Neorhizobium galegae bv. orientalis str. HAMBI 540: one gene and its partner. Each later gene encodes a partner of the first gene's protein in a complex. Links are inferred from orthologs where the notes say so. Each region holds a gene or a part of one and is shown in the gene's direction. Other genes may lie near its edges.

Region 1 (8,271 bases):
GCTCGACGACGGAGCCGAAAGTTTTCTTTTGCAATCGTTTTTGCCGCTTTCGCGGTTGCCGGCATCCTGGGACTTTCGCTCTACGCCATGCGCGGCGATGATGCCCTGAAGCGGGTTGCTTCCAACGTTCCACCCGCCTCCAAGCCCGAACAGACCCAGCCTCCTTCGAAACCTGACCCGAACGCGGCACAGCAATCTGCCGGCATGCCTCGATCAGATCCGAATTCCGGCGCCAATATCGAGCGGACGCTCACCGATGATGGGTCGGTCGTGACCAAGTATACGCCCCGCTCGCGCGATGGCAGCGGGCCGGTGATGATCGGCACCCAGCGGATCGGCCAGGACCCCCGCATGGCTGCCCAACCCAATGATGCGCTTCTGGAGAATTCGCCCCTTGGCCGGCTGCCGATTGTCGGTCCCGGCGGGCAGCGTCCGATGGACCAGTACGCGCGCCCCTGGTCCGGCGCGCGCGGCACCCGCATCGCAATCGTCGTCGGTGGTCTTGGCCTTAGCCAGACAGGCACCCAGCGGGCGATCCGCGACCTGCCGCCCACGGTGACGCTCGCCTTTGCCGTCAGCGGCAACAGTCTGCAGCGCTGGATGCAGGAAGCCCGCCGTGCCGGTCACGAAATCCTGATCCAGGTGCCGTTTGAACCGTTCGATTATCCGACAAACGATCCGGGTCCCGGCACTTTGCTGACCAAGATCTCGGCCAAGGATAATCTCGGCCGCCTCCATCAGGCCATGGGTGAGATCACCAACTATACCGGCGTCATGAACTATCTCGGCGGCCGCTATCTCTCGGATGCCGGCGCGCTGGAACCGGTCCTGCGCGATATTTCCAAGCGGGGACTGCTTTTCCTTGACGACGGGACATCAGCGCAGTCGAAGACGGCGATCGTTGCCAAGGCGATCGAACTGCCCCATGCCTTTGGCGATCTGACGCTTGACGGGCAGTTGCAGAAGGACGCCATCCTCAAGAAACTTGACGAACTGGAGCGCATCGCCGGCCGCAAGGGAACGGCAATCGGCATCGCTTCGGCTTTTGACGAAAGCATCGATGCGATAAGGCAATGGAGCGAGGAAGTCTCGCAGCGCGGGATCGAGATTGTCGGCGTCTCGTCGCTTGCAAGCGAAAGCGTCGAACCGTGATCGATCGGAGTTATCCATGAGCAAGAAAGACAAACGCTCGGTCGTCGCCGAGGAACTTCCCTATCGCCCCTGCGTCGGCATCATGGTTCTGAACCGCGCGGGCCTTGTCTGGGCCGGCCGGCGCATCAGCGAAGGCAATAGCGAATATGATGGTTCGCCGCAGCTTTGGCAGATGCCGCAGGGCGGCATAGACAAGGGCGAGGATCCGCTTCCCGCCGCCTGTCGCGAGCTTTACGAGGAAACGGGGATGCGCTCCGTCACCTTGCTTGCCGAGGCGCAGGATTGGATCAATTACGATCTGCCCGCGCATCTGATCGGCATTGGGTTGAAGGGAAAATATCGCGGCCAGACCCAGCGCTGGTTCGCTTTCCGCTTCGATGGCGACGAGAGCGAGATCGCCATCAACTCGCCGCCGGGCGGACACGCACCGGAATTCGATGCCTGGGAATGGAAGCCGATGGCGGAACTGCCCAGCCTGATCGTGCCATTCAAGCGCGCGGTCTACGACCAGGTCGTCGCGGAGTTTACGCATCTGGCCAAGACGGCAGCCGAACGGCTCTGACCGACCAGGGGCCGACGCTCCTTTCATGGCTGCATAGCCAACGTTCCCATCGACCGAAATGAAAAGACCCGGCGGAGCGGATGCTTCGCCGGGTCCTTTGCGTTCAAATACAGCAATTTATTCGGCAGAATCGGCGGATTCCGCGTTGAGGAGGCCGTAGCGTTCCTCGCCGATCTTCGCCAGCAGATCGAGTTGGGTTTCGAGGAAGTCGATATGGCCTTCCTCATCCATCATAAGCTCCTCGAAGAGCTTCATCGAGACGTAGTCGCCAGCCGCGTGACAGATATCGCGTGAGGCTTTGTAGGCCGTGCGGGCATCATATTCGCCAGCAAGATCGGCTTCCAGGACTTCCTTGACATTCTGACCGATGCGCAACGGGGCAAGCGTCTGCAGGTTGGGATGGCCTTCGAGGAAGATGATGCGATCGATGAGACGATCGGCATGATGCATTTCCTCGATCGACTCTGCCCGTTCCTTTTTCGCGAGCTTCTTGAAACCCCAGTCGTCCAGCAGGCGATAATGCAGCCAATACTGGTTGACGGCGCCTAGCTCGAGAAACAATGCCTCGTTAAGCCGCTCGATGACCTTTGAGTCGCCTTTCAATGTCCGCTCTCCTGTTTTCTTCATGGAACTGTCTCAGGCGGGACATATATACGACCACTTCGTCTTCCGTCGAGTGGTGGTGGGCGTGATATTCCTCGGTCGTGCGGATGATCAGGTCGACAACACTTGGGAAGCAGCCGCAGCAGCGGCCGCGTTTCGCCATGGCATGATAGACCTTTGAGGGTACGATGAGCTGCCAACAGTCCTCATCAAGGAGTTGCGTGATGACGTCCTTGATTTCCCTATCGGTGATGTAATTGCAACTGCAAACCAGCATTCTCGGTCGACCTGCCAAACATGACCCGTAACCTCCTCTTTTTGCGAAAGCGGACAGGAGATGTCAAGAAAGAATCGACATATATGAGTCACTTCTTAAGGGAGCCTGCCATACCCACGGCTTCTTCCTTTGTATCATTGCATCGGTAATTAGTGGAAATTGCGGCCTTTCGGCATGACGCTTCCTGGTCCTGCTCCGCAGGAATCGCCAGCTACCGCCTCCTTTGCACTTCCCCTGCGTGCCTCCTCCATTCCATTCGAACGCCTCTTCTGCCGGTGGTCTCCGCTCGATTGCAGCGCCTCGTCCGAACGGGCCGACACGCCGAACTGCCTCGCCTCTTTCTGCAGCAGACCCAGCATCGGGGTAATGTCCTCGATATGTTCGACCACGGTATGGATGACGCCGCTCTGGCTTTGCAGTCTCCCCCGGATCTTGACCAGCCGCGCGCCCATCACGACCGGCCGATAACGCTCGAAAATCTTCGACCAGACGATCGCATTGGCAACACCGGTCTCGTCTTCCAGCGTCATGAAGATAACGCCCTTGGCCGAGCCCGGTCGCTGCCGGACAAGAACGATCCCGCCGATCGTCACCCTCTGCCCGTTCGGGACCGTCAAAAGATCGACGCTGCGGGTAATCCCCATCGCCTTGAATTCTTCGCGCAGAAATGAAACCGGATGCGCTTTCAGCGAAAGCGAGAGATAGCGGTAATCCTCGATCACCTGTTCGCCGGGCAACATTTCCGGCAGCGCCGCTTTCGCCTCGGGCCGGAGATCCGCACGATCGGCCACATCGAACAAGGGCAGTTTCTCACTTGCCCTCCTGGCATCGAGCCCCCTGACGGCCCAGAGCGCTTCACGGCGGTTGAGTCTCACGGAGTTGAAGGCATCTGCATCCGCCAGCCGCTCGATATCCGACTTGTCGAGACCGGACCGCAGCCAGAGATCGTGGATCGACGTATAACCCTCTCCTCGGTTGGCAATGAACTTCTCGACCATGTCTTTTTCGGCAAGGCCTTTGACCTGTCGAAACCCAAGCCGCACGGCCCGCTCGGTCTTGATGACATCCCGCATGGATCTGTGACGCTTGTCGATCGCGGTTTTGTCGAAAACTGCCTCTTCCAAAGTGCAGTCCCACTCCGACCTGTTGACGTCCACGGGGAGAATCCTGACACCGTGCTCGCGTGCATCCCGTATGAGCTGGGCCGGCGCATAAAATCCCATCGGCTGGGAGTTCATCATCGCCGTGCAGAAGACGTCCGGATAATAGGTCTTGATCCAGGAAGAGGCGTAGACAAGCAAAGCGAATGACGCCGCATGACTTTCCGGAAAGCCGTATTCGGCAAAGCCCTGGATCTGGCTGAAGCAGCTTTCCGCAAATTCCTTGGAATAACGCTCGTTTTTCAACATACCTGCAACAAAATCGGTCTTAAATTCCTCCACTCTTCCCGATCGCTTGAACGTCGCCATCGATCGACGTAGTTTGTCCGCTTTTTCAGGAGAAAAACCGGCTGCAGTTATTGCAATCTGCATTGCCTGCTCTTGAAAGAGAGGTACGCCTAGCGTGCGTTCAAGAACCTTTTCCAATTCAGGACTGGGATATTCGATCGGCTGTTTGTTCCGTTGGGCTTCGCGCCGTTTTAGATACGGGTGGACCATGTTTCCTTGGATAGGGCCAGGTCTGACGATCGCCACTTCGACAACAAGGTCATAGAACTTTTCGGGTCTCAGCCTCGGCAGCATGCTCATCTGCGCCCGGCTCTCGATCTGGAAAACCCCGATCGTGTCCGCACGGCAGATCATGTCGTAAACAGCCTTCTCGGGCCGCTGCTGCAATCCGGCCAATGTCTCATTGACCTGATAATGCCGCTGCATCAGATCGAACGCTTTTTTGAGGCAGGTCAGCATGCCGAGCGCCAGCACGTCGATCTTCAGGAGCTTCAGGGTGTCGAGATCGTCCTTGTCCCATTCGATCATGTAACGGCCCGGCATGGCCGTTTTCATGATCGGCACGATTTCGTCAAGCCGGTCGCGCGTAATCAGGAAACCGCCGACATGCTGGGTGAGATGGCGCGGGAAACCCATAAGTTCCTGCGCATGCGAAAGAACCTGTTTTGTCACAAAGTCGGCAGTGTCGAGACCCGCGGCTTTTGCGTCTCTTTCCGACGTGCCTTCATCCGACCAACCCCACACCGTGCTCGAAAGTGCCGCCTGTACATCCTCGGAGAGCCCAAAAGCCTTGGCAACCTCACGGCCGGCCATTCGGGTCCGATAACTCGTAACCGCCGCCGTCAGGCCGGCATGGCGAAAGCCATAATGCTGATAAATGTACTGGATCACTTCCTCGCGCCGCGCATGTTCAAAATCGACATCGATATCCGGCGGTTCGTTTCGTTCGGTCGAAATGAACCGTTCAAAGAGCAGTGTCGTGGATGTCGGATCGACTTCGGTAATACCGAGACAATAACAGACGCTGGAATTGGCCGCTGAGCCACGCCCCTGGCAGAGGATCTTCAACTCATAGCGGGCATGCCAGACGATGTGGCGAACCGTCAGGAAATAAGGCTCGTATTGCATCTCCTTGATGAGATTGAGCTCATACCTGATCTGCTTGGAAACCTTCTCGGGGATCTTATCCGGATAACGCCACCTGGCGCCCTCCCAGGTAAGACGCTCCAAGGTTTCCGATACGGTTTCACCCGGAACGCTTTCGTCCGGGTAATTATGGCTTAGCTCATCAAGAGAGAAACGCAGGCGGCTGAAAAATCTTCGCGCGTTCGAAATCGCATCCGGATAAGCGTGAAAAAGCCGGGCCATTTCGGCGGCCTGCTTGATGTACCTCTCTCCGTTCGGGGCCAGACGAAAGCCAGCTTCCTGAACCGTCACATGTTCACGAATGGCGGTCACGACGTTTGAAAGCGATCGCCGTTCAGGAAGATGGAAAAGCGGCAGGTTCGTTGCAATCAACGGCAGACGGTTTTGGAAAGCCATCCGAGAAAATATCGCAAAGACAAGCCTGTCCCGTCCGTCATAGGTCGGCGACAGGGCGAAATAGATATTTTTGCCGAATTTTTCTCGATAGTCCTTCAGCTTTTTATTCAGGTCCACCAGATACCGGGCATCTTCAGCACGCGAAAAATCCGGAACGACGGCGAGCATCATTTCTTCCTTGCACCATTCGAGAAGATCCCATCCCTCAAGGATGCAGGAACCCTTCTCCGTCCTGAGGTTTCCACGGCTCAGAAGACGACAGAGATTCGCCCAGCCTTTCCGATTCAGAGGATAGGCCAGCACGTCCGGCGTATCGTCGGCGAAGACGAGCCGTGCCCCCGGATAAAAGGCGCAAGGTTCGATTGCCTCTTCTTCGTCTTCTTTCCTGCCTTCCTTCTTCTGACGCTCGTAGGTCTCCTTCATATTCCGGACCTGACTATGGGCGCGCACTACGCCGGCAACCGAATTCCGATCGGCAATCCCAAGCCCGGAGAGACCAAGCACACTCGCGGTAACAACCATTTCCTCCGGCCTTGCCGCGCCCTCCAGGAAGGAGAAGTTCGTCTTCGCGCCGATCTCGAAAAAAACGGGAGCGTCCGTCATGCGAAAATCCCATGCACGCGCCAGGTCGGCGCAGTTTTGCCGGCAACGTAATGACCGGCGCGGAAAATCCAGAAACGGCGGCCAGCTTCACTTTCAAGCCTGAAATAGTCGCGCTCCTCGACATCTTCCGCGTCATTCCACCATTCGGGCGAAATCCGCTCCGGCCCCTCCGCACGGATGACTTCATGGACGATGCGGCGCCAGCGGAAACGCTGGGGAGGGCCATCGGGCACCGTTGCCGCGAAGGCTTCCATCAGTTCCGGATGACGGAAGAGCCGCAAGGGGCGGTCGCTTCTCGGCGCGAAGGCAAAAATTTCCTCGGTTTTTTCCCGGACAATCCGCGAGGCAATCGCCGGCACGAACACTTCCGCGCGCTCCGGGACGTGGCTCTGCTTCGGTTCGGCGATCTGCAGACAGTCGGCCCCGAGCCGGGCCGAAACCCGATCGACAAAATCGGCAAGCGAGATTTCGCTATCGCCATTGCCGGTGAAATCACCCTGGGAAATCCTGAAGGCATCGTATTGCAACACGTTGAGGCGCAGGAGCTCGAAACCAAAGCCGGCATCGAGGTCATCGTGCACGGCGTTCAGGCGCTCCGAAAACAGCGAGGAGATCCGTTTCGGATCCTGCAACGGCTGCGAGGCACCGGCGGCGATGCGAAACACCCGGCCATCGACCCGGAAAAGCACCAGTTCGAAAACACGTCCCCCGACACCACGGGCTTCCAATTCCGATTTCAATGAAATGGCAATCTGGCCGGTCAGCTGCAAGATATGCTCTTCCGCCTGGATCGGTTCTGGAAGCCTCCGCTCGGCGGAAAGGGCCGCCACGGGCCGGCGAGGCGAGATGGCTTCCTCATTGTGACCGAGCGCCTGATCCAGCCGAAGCAATAGATGAATGCCGAAACGGCGAGCCAACGGCGCACGCGGCATCGGCAGAAGGTCGCCGATCCTTTTCAGTCCGAGCTTGTAGAGCGCCGCGATGGTGGCCTCATCGATACGCAAAGCGTTGACCGACAGAGGCGCCAGCACCGCCTCCGTCACCTGGTCGGCAATCACGCCGCCGCGGCCGAAGCGACAGGCGGCCCAGGACAGGCCCGGTGACGAGGAGATCGCCCCTTTGACATCGAATCCCATCTGCAAAAGTCGGCCAAGAATGTCCTTGAGCAGAGCCTCCTCGCCACCGAAGAGGTGGGTGCAGCCGGTTATGTCGAGAAACAGGCCTTCGCGGCCGTCCAGCGCCACCAGCGGGGTGTAACGATCGCACCAATCGGCAATCGCCTCGAGAAGGCCCTGGTCCGCCGCGCCATCCTCGTCCACCACGTCGATCTTCGGGAACATGGCGCGCGCTTCCGCCAACCCCTGCCCACGCTTCAGCCCGAGACGTTCGGAAACCTCGTCGAGCGCTGTGAGCCGCATGGCGTTTTCGCGCCGGCCGGCACAGAGGATCGGAGGATGTTCAGGACGCCCTTTCGAACGCCATGACAGTCCCCAGAGCCGGCGCGCGATCCTGTCGGTCGGCAGATGCGGGAAGACGAGCGCCAGGATGCGCTGGCGGGTTGTGGAAAGAGAAAGCCTCTCCTGCCTCTCGGCCGAGGGAAAATTGACGGTCATGGGGATTCCACTCCAGAAGTAGGGATAGCGGAGCCGGGATGCGGCTCTTCTCCAGGGTCAGCCTGAAAACGGGATGACCGATGCTGCCGCCAAGCTCGGATCCCTCCGGAAGATGCCGGCGAGCCGCCGGCGCCGGTTCGACAAGAAAGCGGAACGAGGCGCTGCTTGCCTCCTCCTCTCCCGCATGCCGCAACAGAAAGAGCGGCCGTCCCGCCGCCTTTGCCCTCAGACCCAGCCTGCGGCTTTCGGTGAGGCCGAAATGCCTGGGGTTGCCCCGGATTTCGAGAATGGTGGCGACAACAGCCCCGCTGGCCACCGCGGTCTCCGCAAGCCACAGGGCATCGTCCAGCTTGCGCGGCGAGGCGTAAAGAACATCCCGCAGGCTCAATCCGAACTGTTTGAGGCCGACGGAATAGGGAATTCCGGCCTCCTGTGTGGACACGACATCGCCGATCCACAGAACCGGCGCGT
Region 2 (10,291 bases), 310 kb from region 1 along the record:
GCTCGAAGGGCTTTCCAACGGAGAGATCGCGACCAAGCTTGGGATCTCCCGAAACATGGTTGAAAAACACATCATCCGTGCACTCATGGCTTGCCGTCAGGCCCGCCTTGCGGCATTGCCTCCCGCCGGGGGGATTGCGCATGACTAATGTTTCAGACAAGGCGCGTGAGGACGCCATTGCGGAGGAGGCGGCAGGCTGGGTCGCGCGTCTCGGCTCCCGCGACGCAACCGATGCCGATCGCCGCCGCTTCGAATTCTGGAAAATGCAGGATCCGGCGCATGCGGCTGCCTTTGAAGAGATGAGCTCTCTCTGGGGCGATCTCGCCGCGGTGCCGAAAACGGTCGTGCCACGCCGGCGCCGGGTGGTCGGGAGTGGCGTTGCCGCCCTGCTTCTGATGGGCTGTCTTGGCATCATCGCCAACGAGACCGGCCTCATCGCCCGGTATCGTTCGGATTTCTACACGCCGGTCGGCGTCATCCAGCGCATCGACCTCGACGACGGATCGGTGGTGACGCTCAACACCGATAGCGCGATCAAGGTGCGATACGGCCAGACCGAGCGCCGGATCGTGGTCCTGCGCGGCGAAGCCTTTTTCGACGTCACCCCGAACGCGGCGCGGCCCTTCGTCGTCAGCGGCGACGAAACCCAGGCGATCGCGCTCGGAACCCACTATGCGGTGCGGGTCGGCGAGCGCGACGAGGTAATGGTCGAGGAGGGGCATGTGGCGGTGACCGCCGGCTCCCAGCGTGCGGTGCTCGAAAGCGGCGGCACCGCGCATCTCGGCACCGATGGCCGCCTGACAACCGGCTCCGGCGATGTCGCCGATCTGACGAGTTGGCGCAGCGGCAAGCTGGTCTTCTCCGGTCGGCCGCTCGGTGAGGTGCTCGGCCAGATCGGCCGTTATCAGCGGGGCCGCATCATGGTGCTCGACGACCAGGCCTCGCAGCTGCGGGTCAGCGGCGTGTTTACTGCCACCGATGTCGATCAGACTTTCACGGCCCTGCAGGAGAGCCTGCCGATCCGCATCATCCGGCTTTCCGACTGGGTCACGCTGGTCCGGTCGCGCTGAGGCAGTCGTTCGAAAATATGAGTACAAAATTCATCTTTTTTTGAAAACCCACATCAGGAGGTGGAGCTCTCTTTCACTCATAACCATCAGGGGCCGCGATGAGAGCGGTCACGAAGTTTGAGTGCAGGGGGTCTAAATGAATTTGAGGGGACCGCTTTATTCGCGGCATGTCCGGATTGCGCTTGGTTGCGCATCCTTGCTGGGCGGCATGGCTCCGGCCTTCGCACAGCAGCCGGCGCAGGGCGTCCAGTCGCAGCAGGTCGCCGTTTCCATTCCCGCCGGGCCGCTTGAAAGCGCACTTCTCGCGCTCGGCCGCCAGACCGACCTGCGTCTCGTCTATCGCAGCGAAATCACTGCCGGAAAGACCACGGGCGGCGTGACCGGTTCGCTGACGCCCTCTGCCGCCCTGTCGCGGCTGCTCTCCGGCACCGGCGTTTCCTTCCGGTCAAGCGGCGGCAATACGGTGACGCTGGAAGTTGCGGGTTCGGCGGCCGCAGCGACTGGTGGTGATCCCGATACGACGCTGGATCCGATTGTCCTGCGCGATGGCGACAATGGCCGCGCTGTCGACGCGCCTTACGAGACGCCGGGTTCGACGAGCTATATCTCGTCCGAGCAGATCCAACGCTTCCGCGGCTCGTCGGCCGGCGACCTGTTCAAGAACACGCCGGGCATCATTTCCGCCAACAACCACAGCAGCGGTTCCGTCAACGTGAACATTCGCGGGCTGCAGGGCCAGAACCGCGTTCGGGTTGCGATCGACGGTACGCAGCAGACGACGACCACCTGGCGCGGTTACGGCGGCGTCGATGACCGCACCTATATCGATCCGGACCTGATCGGCGGCGTCGGCATTTCCAAGGGACCGACGGGCGGCGCGGTGGGCGCCGGCGTCAATGGCGGCGTGGTCGAGATCACCACGTTGAAAGCCAAGGATATCGTTGAGGACGGCAAGCAATATGGCGGCCGCATCAAGATCGGCGCCCAGGACAACACGACGAAAGATTTTACGGTCAATTCCTACGACCAGCAGACGGATTCGGCCGAATTCTTCGATTTCACCAATGGCTCGGGCAGCTTTGCGCTCGGTACGGTGCAGGACAATTTCGATTTCGTCATCGCCGGTGCCCGCCGCTATCGCGGTAACTATTTCGCCGGCAAGCACGGCAAGAATTACTACGAGTTCCAGGGCCGCAATCAATTCCTCTCGCTCACCAAACAGGGTGAAGAGGTCTTCAATTCGTCCAACGAATCCACCTCGTTTCTCGCCAAGGGTACGCTTCGCTTCGATGACGACCAGAGCCTGGAACTGGGCTATATCCGCTATGAAAGCCAGTTCGGCCAGATCATGACCTCGCTTCTGACCTCGGGCGACAACACATTCCGGCAGGCGCCGCTATCCGATGTCACGACCGACACGTTCACCAGCCGTTATCGGTACAATCCCAGCGACCTGATCGATCTCAAGGTCAATGCCTGGCTGAGCATCGTCGACCAGAACTCCATGTCGACGGGTTTCGGCCTATATTACCCACAGTTCAACATTATACCGGGCGACGATCCCCGCTACGCCATGACCCATACCTGGGGCGGCGACATTTCGAACACGAGCCTGCTCGACACGGAATACGGGCCGTTCAAGGCCAATTACGGCGCGTCCTACCTGCTCGAGGATATCGATTCCAGGCGCTATTTCAGTCGCAGTCATACGACTGACCGGGGGGTGCAGATGGATCCCAGCATCGGCAACCGGTCGATCGCCAGCGTGTTCACCGACGGCCAGTGGGAGGCGACCGACTGGCTGGCCCTCAATGCCGGGCTGCGCTATGACGGTTACTGGATGAACGACAAGGGTATCGAATCCAGGACCGGCATCCGGCACAAGGAAGGCGGCCGGTTCAACCCGTCCGTCAGCGTCATCGTGGAGCCGATCGAAGGGCTGCAGTTCTACGCGCTTTATGCCGAAGGCATGCGCCCGCCGACCATGCGCGAAACCATGGGCAATGACGGTAACGTCATCCAGAACCCTTATCTGAAGCCGGAGGTCTCGAAGAACTGGGAAGTCGGCGTCAACTACAGTAAAGATGGCCTGTTGCTCGCCGACGACGCGTTGCGCTTCAAGCTGTCCTATTTCAACAACAACTACACCGACTATATTTCTCGCGTACCGTCCAATGCGGGGCCGGGCCAGCCGGTCTTCACCTTCGACAATCTCAGGAGCACCCGGTTCTCCGGTATCGAAATCTCCGGCTCTTACGAGGCCGGCCCGTTCTTCAGCGAAGGATCGCTGACCAAGTACCTGAGCTACGAGTTCTGCCGCACTCTTTCCACCTGCTCGGACTCGACCGTGTCGATGGATTATGCCGCCAACCACATGCCGCCCGAGATCATGGCGAGCCTGACGCTCGGCATGCGCCTCTTCGACGACAGGCTGAGTTTTGGCACCCGCTTCACGCATGGCGGCGCGCGCCTGTCGCCGGTCACGCAGGAAGCCCGGATGTATACGGGCATGTGGATTCCCTATACGACCGTCGATGCGTTCGCCACCTACAAGATCACCGACCACTTGACGTTCGACCTCCAGGCGGAGAACTTGACGGACCGATTTTACGTGGATGCGCTCGACGGGTTCACTCCCGCTCCCGGCCGAACAATCCGGGCATTCCTGACGGCCAAATTCTAAAACATTTAAGCATCTGGACATAGCACCTATGCAGATCGAACTTGAAACAACCGCCGCACCGACCCGGATCCAGCGTCTGAAGGCTCTCACCGACGCCACTCATGAGCGCCTCGACACGCGCATTATGGCGGCCGATCCCTTCGCCAGCCGCGAGCGGTATGCGCTGTTCCTCGCCGTGCAGCATCATTTCCATGCGGATGTCGATCCGCTCTATCTCGATCCGCGGCTCAACCGCATCGTCCCCGATCTTCCGAGCCGGGTCCGGCTTGAAGCGCTGCGCCAGGATATCGCCGACGTGACCGGAAGCCCGCCGGCCGTCCTCACGGCTGGCACGGATGGGCTCCGTATCCCGGCCGCACTCGGATGGCTGTACGTTGCCGAAGGCTCGAACCTCGGCGCCGCTTTCCTCCTGAAGCAGGCGGCAAGGCTCGGCCTGTCGGAAGAATTCGGCGCCCGCCACCTCGCCGGCCACCCCGCCGGCCGCGGCCTGCACTGGCGCACTTTCGTTGCTGCTTTCAACGGGTTCGAGATGTCAGAAGTGGAGGAAACGGAAATGGCCGAAGGCGCTAAGTCGGCGTTTCGGCGGGTGCATGCGCTGGTGGACGAGATTTTCGTCTGAGGGCGTGGCGTGAGGCCTTCGGGCTTGACCCCGCGGATCCTTGGGCAGCGTGTTCCAGCGTATATGGCCGGTTCCCTCTCCCTGCCTGTCGACCGCTGCCGCGCAGAGGCAAGCCCCCACTGGTAATTCCTCGCCTTTTCCGCCATATACAGCCCGATATGCGGGCATCTGGCCCGGAATGGATTGGCGTCATGACGGAACTGGTGGAATTCGCGCGGATGAACGGGCTTGGCAACAAGATCCTGGTCGTCGACATGCGCGGACGCGCCGACAAGGTGACGCCGCAGGCTGCTATCGCGCTGAATGCCGATCCGGCCACCCAGTTCGACCAGATCATGGCCATCCACGATCCGAAGGCTCAAGGCACCGATGCCTGGATCGACATCCTTAATTCCGACGGTACGATGGCCCAGGCCTGCGGCAACGGCACGCGTTGCGTGGTGCAGGCGCTTAGCTCCGAGACCGGCCGCAAGACCTTTACCTTCCAGACCGTCGCCGGTATCCTCAATGCCGTCGAGCATGAGGACGGCACGATCTCGGTCGACATGGGCAAGCCGGTCTTCGAGTGGGACCGCATTCCGCTTGCCGAGGAATTTTTCGATACCAGCCGCATCGAGCTGCAGATCGGCCCGATCGACGCCCCGATCCTGCATTCGCCGTCTGCCATGTCGATGGGCAATCCGCATGCGATTTTCTGGGTCGACCGCGATCCGATGAGCTTCGACCTCGAACTGTTCGGACCGCTGCTCGAAAACCATCCGATGTTTCCGGAAAAGGCCAATATCACGCTGGCGCAGGTCACGTCGAAGTCGTCGCTGCGCACCCGCACCTGGGAACGTGGCGCCGGCCTGACGCTCGCCTGCGGTTCGGCCGCCTGTGCTGCCGCCGTTTCCGCCGCCCGCACCGGGCGCACCGGTCGTATGGTGACGATTGACGTTGCCTCCAGCCCGATCCGCCAACCGCTCGTCATCGAATGGCGCGACGACGATCACGTCGTGATGACCGGTCCCGCCGAATGGGAATGGTCCGGCAAGGTGGATCCGACCATCGGAACCTTCATCCGCGACGACGAGCCAGAGGCCAATGCAATTCAAAGGGGCGAGCCGGAGGCTCGGGTCAATTGAGCGGCGTCGAGGTCATCACCTTCGGCTGTCGGCTCAATACCTATGAATCGGAAGTGATGCGGGCGGAGGCCGAAAAGGCCGGGCTCAACAATGCGATCCTCGTCAATACCTGCGCAGTCACCGGCGAGGCCGTGCGTCAGGCCCGCCAGGCGATCCGCCGCGCCAGGCGGGAAAATCCGCATGCGCGCATCATCGTCACCGGCTGCGCCGCCCAGACCGAAAAAGAGACTTTTGCGGGCATGGTGGAAGTCGATGCCGTGCTCGGCAACGAGGAGAAGCTGACCAGCGCCTCCTATCGGGCGCTGCCGGATTTTGGCGTCTCGGCGGAAGAGAAGCTGCGCGTCAACGACATCATGAGCGTGCGCGCCACCGCGCCGCAGATGGTCAAGCATATCGATGGGCACGTACGCGCCTTCATCCAGGTGCAGAACGGCTGCGATCATCGCTGCACCTTCTGCATCATCCCCTATGGCCGCGGCAATTCCCGCTCGGTGCCGATGGGCGCGGTGGTCGATCAGGCAAGGCGGCTGACGGAAAGCGGTTATCGCGAGATCGTGCTGACCGGCGTCGACGCCACCAGCTATGGCGCCGATCTCCCCGGCCAGCCGTCGCTCGGGCTTCTCGCCAAGACGCTGCTCAAACAGGTGCCGGAGATCCTGCGCCTGCGCCTGTCCTCGATCGACAGCATTGAGGCGGACAAGCATCTCTGGGACCTGATCGCCGACGAGCCGCGCTTCATGCCGCATCTGCACCTGTCGCTGCAGCATGGCGACGACATGATCCTGAAGCGGATGAAGCGCCGTCACTCGCGCGCCGAGGCGCTTGCCTTCGTGCAACAGGCGCGGCGCCTGCGCCCGGAGATCGCCTTCGGGGCGGATATGATCGCCGGTTTCCCGACCGAGACGGAAGAAATGTTTGAGAACGCCGCGACGCTGGCGGAAGAGGCCGGCACCTCGTTCCTGCACGTCTTTCCCTACAGCCCGCGTCCGGGCACGCCGGCGGCGCGCATGCCGCAGGTGGACCGGGCTGTCGTCAAGGACCGGGCGGCACGGCTGCGGGCGCGGGGCGACCTGCTGTATCGTGCCCACCTCGACCGGATGGTCGGCAGCGAGCAGGCCATCATCGTCGAGAACAACGGCATGGCGCACACGGAAAACTTTTCGCTGGTGGCAGTGCCTCGCCTTATTCCCCGCGAGTTCAAGCGCGTTATGATTACCGGCCATAACGGCAAACATCTGGAAATGCAGGTCGCGTCTGCCCTTGTCCCGTCTCGGGCGGCGTAACCGGAACAGGTTCTCATGGCATTGAGCTTCATCAAGCGCGTCTTCACCTTCGGCAAACCCTCCGAGGAACCGGCACCCGATGCGGTAAAGCCGGAGGACGTCGCCGCCATCCAGGCGGAACTGGAGCCGAAGTCGCGCGACGAAGACCTGCCGGTCTCGCCCGTCGACCCGGTCGCACCGGCCGAGATCGAGACCGCCGGCGGGCCTGTCGCGGATGTGGCGGCGGAAAATGTCGAGCCGGCCGAGCCGGAGACTTCCGAAGAGGATGAACCGGCGCTGCTTTTGGGTGTCGAAGCCGCATCCGAGATCGGAATGGTGCCGTTGGCGCTATTGCAGGCGGAGGCCGAGGCCGAAGAAGAGGCCGTCGCAGCCGCGGAAGCACCCCCCTCTGTCCTGCCGGACATCTCCCCCTCAAGGGGGGAGATTACGGATGCGCCGCCGGCTCCGGCATCGGACGACAGTACAACAGGCTCGGCTGCAGTTTTAGGGGAAGGTGCGGACCACGATTCGATCTCCCCCCTTGAGGGGGAGATGTCCGGCAGGACAGAGGGGGGTGTTTCTTCAGACGAAGAGGTTCCTGCTCTGGGTAAAACGCCTCGCCTAGAACCCACCCTCCCCAAGGGCTTCTCCACCGCCCGCCCGGAACCCACGCCCGAACCCGTCGCCATCCAACCGAAACTCACCTGGTTCCAGCGCCTGCGTGCCGGTCTTGCGCGCACGTCGTCGCAGCTCACTGGTCAGATCGGCGCGCTTTTTACCAAGCGCAAGCTGGACGAGGAAACGCTGGAGCAGCTCGAAGACCTGCTGATCCAGGCCGATCTCGGGGTCGAGACAGCCATGCGGGTCACCGGTGCGCTTTCTTCCGAGCGTTACGGCAAGGACGTGACCGGCGAGGACGTGTCGAGAATCATGGCGGCTGAAATCACAAGGGTTCTGGCGCCGGTCGCCAAACCGCTGGCGCTCGATCTCAATCACAAGCCGCATGTCATTCTCGTCGTCGGCGTCAACGGCACCGGCAAGACCACGACGATCGGCAAGCTCGCCGCAAAGCTCTCCGGTTCAGGCCTCAAGGTCATGCTCGCCGCCGGCGACACGTTTCGCGCGGCCGCGATCGAGCAGCTGAAGATCTGGGCGGACCGCACCGGTTCGACCTTCATCGGCACCAAGCTCGGCGCCGATGCCGCGGGTCTTGCCTATGACGCCTACGAGCAGGCGCGCGCCAACAAATCAGACGTCTTGATCATCGATACCGCCGGCCGGCTGCAGAACCGCACCGAACTGATGGCCGAGCTCGAAAAGATCGTCAGGGTGCTCGGCAAGCTCGATCCCGACGCTCCGCACACCGTGCTGCAGACGCTGGATGCCACTACCGGCCAGAACGCCATGAACCAGGTCGAGATTTTCCGGAACGTTGCGGGCGTCAGCGGGCTTATCATGACGAAGCTCGACGGCACGGCGCGCGGCGGCATTCTGGTGGCGATCGCCGCCAAGCACAAGCTGCCGATCTATTTCATCGGCGTCGGCGAGGGTGTCGACGATCTCGAACCCTTCGAGGCGCAGGATTTTGCGCGCGCCATTGCGGGTTTGACGCATTGATGACACAGAATGACGATTTGGCTTCGCCGATAACGGCCTCAAAGTTGGAACCCATGCAGACGATCGAAAGCGACATCACGCCGACCAAGGAAGAAAAGCAGCATCCGATGCTGAAGCTCGCGCTGGAAATCGGGCCGCTTCTGGTGTTCTTCTTCGGCAACCTGCGCGGCGAATGGCTGGTTGCGCAATTCCCGGCGCTTTCGGCGGTCGGCGGCCCGCTTCTGGTGGCGACCGCGTTGTTCATGGTGGCGACCGTCGCCTCGCTGATCGCTTCGAAGATCGTCTTCCACCATCTGCCTGTCATGCCGATGGTGTCCGGAGTCGTGGTGCTGATCTTCGGTTCGCTGTCGATCTGGCTGCAGGACGAAACCTTCATCAAGATGAAGCCGACCATCGTCAACTCGCTCTTCGGCGTCGCGCTGCTCGGCGGGCTGCTGTTTGGCAAGTCGCTGCTCGGCTACGTCTTCAACGCTGCCTTCCAGCTCGACGAGGCCGGCTGGAAGAAGCTCACCCTGCGCTGGGGGATCTTCTTCCTGTTCCTGGCCGTCATCAACGAGGTCGTCTGGCGGAATTTCTCCGATGTGGTGTGGGTCAATTTCAAGGTCTGGGGCACGATGCCGATCACCATCATCTTCACGATCGCCCAGATGCCGCTGATCATGCGCCACACGATCCAGGAACCGGCACCCGAGGTCGAAAAGTGACGGCAGCGGAATTTTCCCCCTCGAGTTCGTCGCCGAAACGCTGGTTTCTTGCCGCGCTCATCCTTTTCCTGCTCCAGATCGCCATCCTCTACGCGATGGGCCGCATTCCGATCTGCGAATGCGGTTATGTGAAGCTCTGGGAAGGCGGGGTGAATACCAGCGGCAATTCGCAGCATCTCTCGGACTGGTATACGCCGTCGCACATCATCCACGGTTTCCTGTTCTACGGTCTCGGCTGGCTGATCCTGCGCCGCGCCCCGATCGCAGCCCGACTGTCGCTGGCAGTCTTGATCGAGGCCGCCTGGGAACTCCTCGAAAACTCTCCTCTCATCATCGACCGCTACCGCACGGCGACGATGGCGCTCGGTTATACCGGCGACAGCATCCTCAATTCGGCGATGGACACCGTATTCATGGCGGTCGGTTTTTTTGTCGCCTCGCGCCTGCCGGTCTGGCTGACGATTGCGATCGCCATCTTCTTCGAACTGGCGACCGGCTACATCATCCGTGATAACCTGACGCTCAACGTGCTGATGCTGATCTGGCCGGTGGATGCGGTGCGTGTGTGGCAGGGCGGGCTGTAGTGCCGGACGGGTTTTGACTGGGGGCGATTTTCCTCACCCCAAGAAAAATCCGCCCAACCTCATCAACGCTTTAGCCATATTCACTTCCCCTTTCATCCCCGCCTCTCGAACTCATCTCATAATCACCCCCGTCATCGGATGGGAAACCGGGTTCGCGAACCGGCCTCCTCGTCCAAGGGTTTTCGGACCCCGGTTTCCGGTGATGGCTGCAGAGATGGGTGACGAGGGCCTGGCAATTCTCGAAAGATCATCGAAACAGTCGGGGCAGGCACAAACACCTACCTCCCACATACTCGATACCGCCTGCCCCATTCCCAAACCAAAACCGCGCTGGACAAGATGTCCCGCGCGGCCAAAGGTGCTTGCATTCAAGTGGCGGCCAATAAGTTCCCGGCGACTGATCAGCCTTTCGCAGACGCCTTTTCGATCGCCGGCATGAGATCCTGCGTCAAGCTGCGCGCGTCGAACGGGCCGACCCGCTTGTAGAGAATGGTGCCATCAGGCGCGACAAGATAACTTTCCGGAATGCCGTAGACACCCCAGTCGATCGCCGCCTTGCCGTTCGGATCGACGCCGATCGCCTTGTAGGGGTTGCCGAGTTCGCCAAGGAAACGCAGCGCGTTGTCGT

Evidence for each region.
Region 2: the proteins of RG540_RS19800 (region 1) and dapF are in contact, whole or in part, in a solved structure (PDB 5YGU), measured with the Escherichia coli proteins. The link is inferred for Neorhizobium galegae bv. orientalis str. HAMBI 540 from one-to-one orthologs.

The regions. Positions count from the first base shown.
Region 1 is NZ_HG938353.1:4,100,296-4,108,566, forward strand. What follows is about bases 1-2,941. They hold RG540_RS19800 (RNA pyrophosphohydrolase), read left to right. Parts: upstream 1-1,168; coding sequence 1,169-1,714; downstream 1,715-2,941. Other genes in these bases: RG540_RS19795 (divergent polysaccharide deacetylase family protein), read left to right, coding at 1-1,152; bfr (bacterioferritin), read right to left, coding at 1,832-2,317; RG540_RS19815 (error-prone DNA polymerase), read right to left, coding at 2,744-2,941. Also shown: more of RG540_RS19815, read right to left, coding at 2,942-6,187; RG540_RS19820 (Y-family DNA polymerase), read right to left, coding at 6,184-7,605; RG540_RS19825 (ImuA family protein), read right to left, coding at 7,646-8,271. UniProt on the Escherichia coli protein: Master regulator of 5'-end-dependent mRNA decay.
Region 2 is NZ_HG938353.1:3,791,095-3,801,385, reverse strand. Bases 3,659-6,529 are described here. They hold dapF (diaminopimelate epimerase), read left to right. Parts: upstream 3,659-4,563; coding sequence 4,564-5,496; downstream 5,497-6,529. Other genes in these bases: mtaB (tRNA (N(6)-L-threonylcarbamoyladenosine(37)-C(2))-methylthiotransferase MtaB), read left to right, coding at 5,493-6,529; RG540_RS18485 (biliverdin-producing heme oxygenase), read left to right, coding at 3,782-4,372; RG540_RS18490 (TonB-dependent receptor), read left to right, coding at 3,659-3,753. Also shown: RG540_RS18500 (RNA polymerase sigma factor), read left to right, coding at 1-148; RG540_RS18495 (FecR family protein), read left to right, coding at 141-1,070; more of RG540_RS18490, read left to right, coding at 1,207-3,658; more of mtaB, read left to right, coding at 6,530-6,779; signal recognition particle-docking protein FtsY, read left to right, coding at 6,795-8,375; RG540_RS18465 (septation protein A), read left to right, coding at 8,429-9,079; RG540_RS18460 (DUF2585 domain-containing protein), read left to right, coding at 9,139-9,663; RG540_RS18455 (DsbE family thiol:disulfide interchange protein), read right to left, coding at 10,065-10,291. UniProt on the Escherichia coli protein: Involved in the succinylase branch of the L-lysine biosynthesis and in the biosynthesis of the pentapeptide incorporated in the peptidoglycan moiety. Catalyzes the stereoinversion of LL-2,6-diaminopimelate (L,L-DAP) to meso-diaminopimelate (meso-DAP).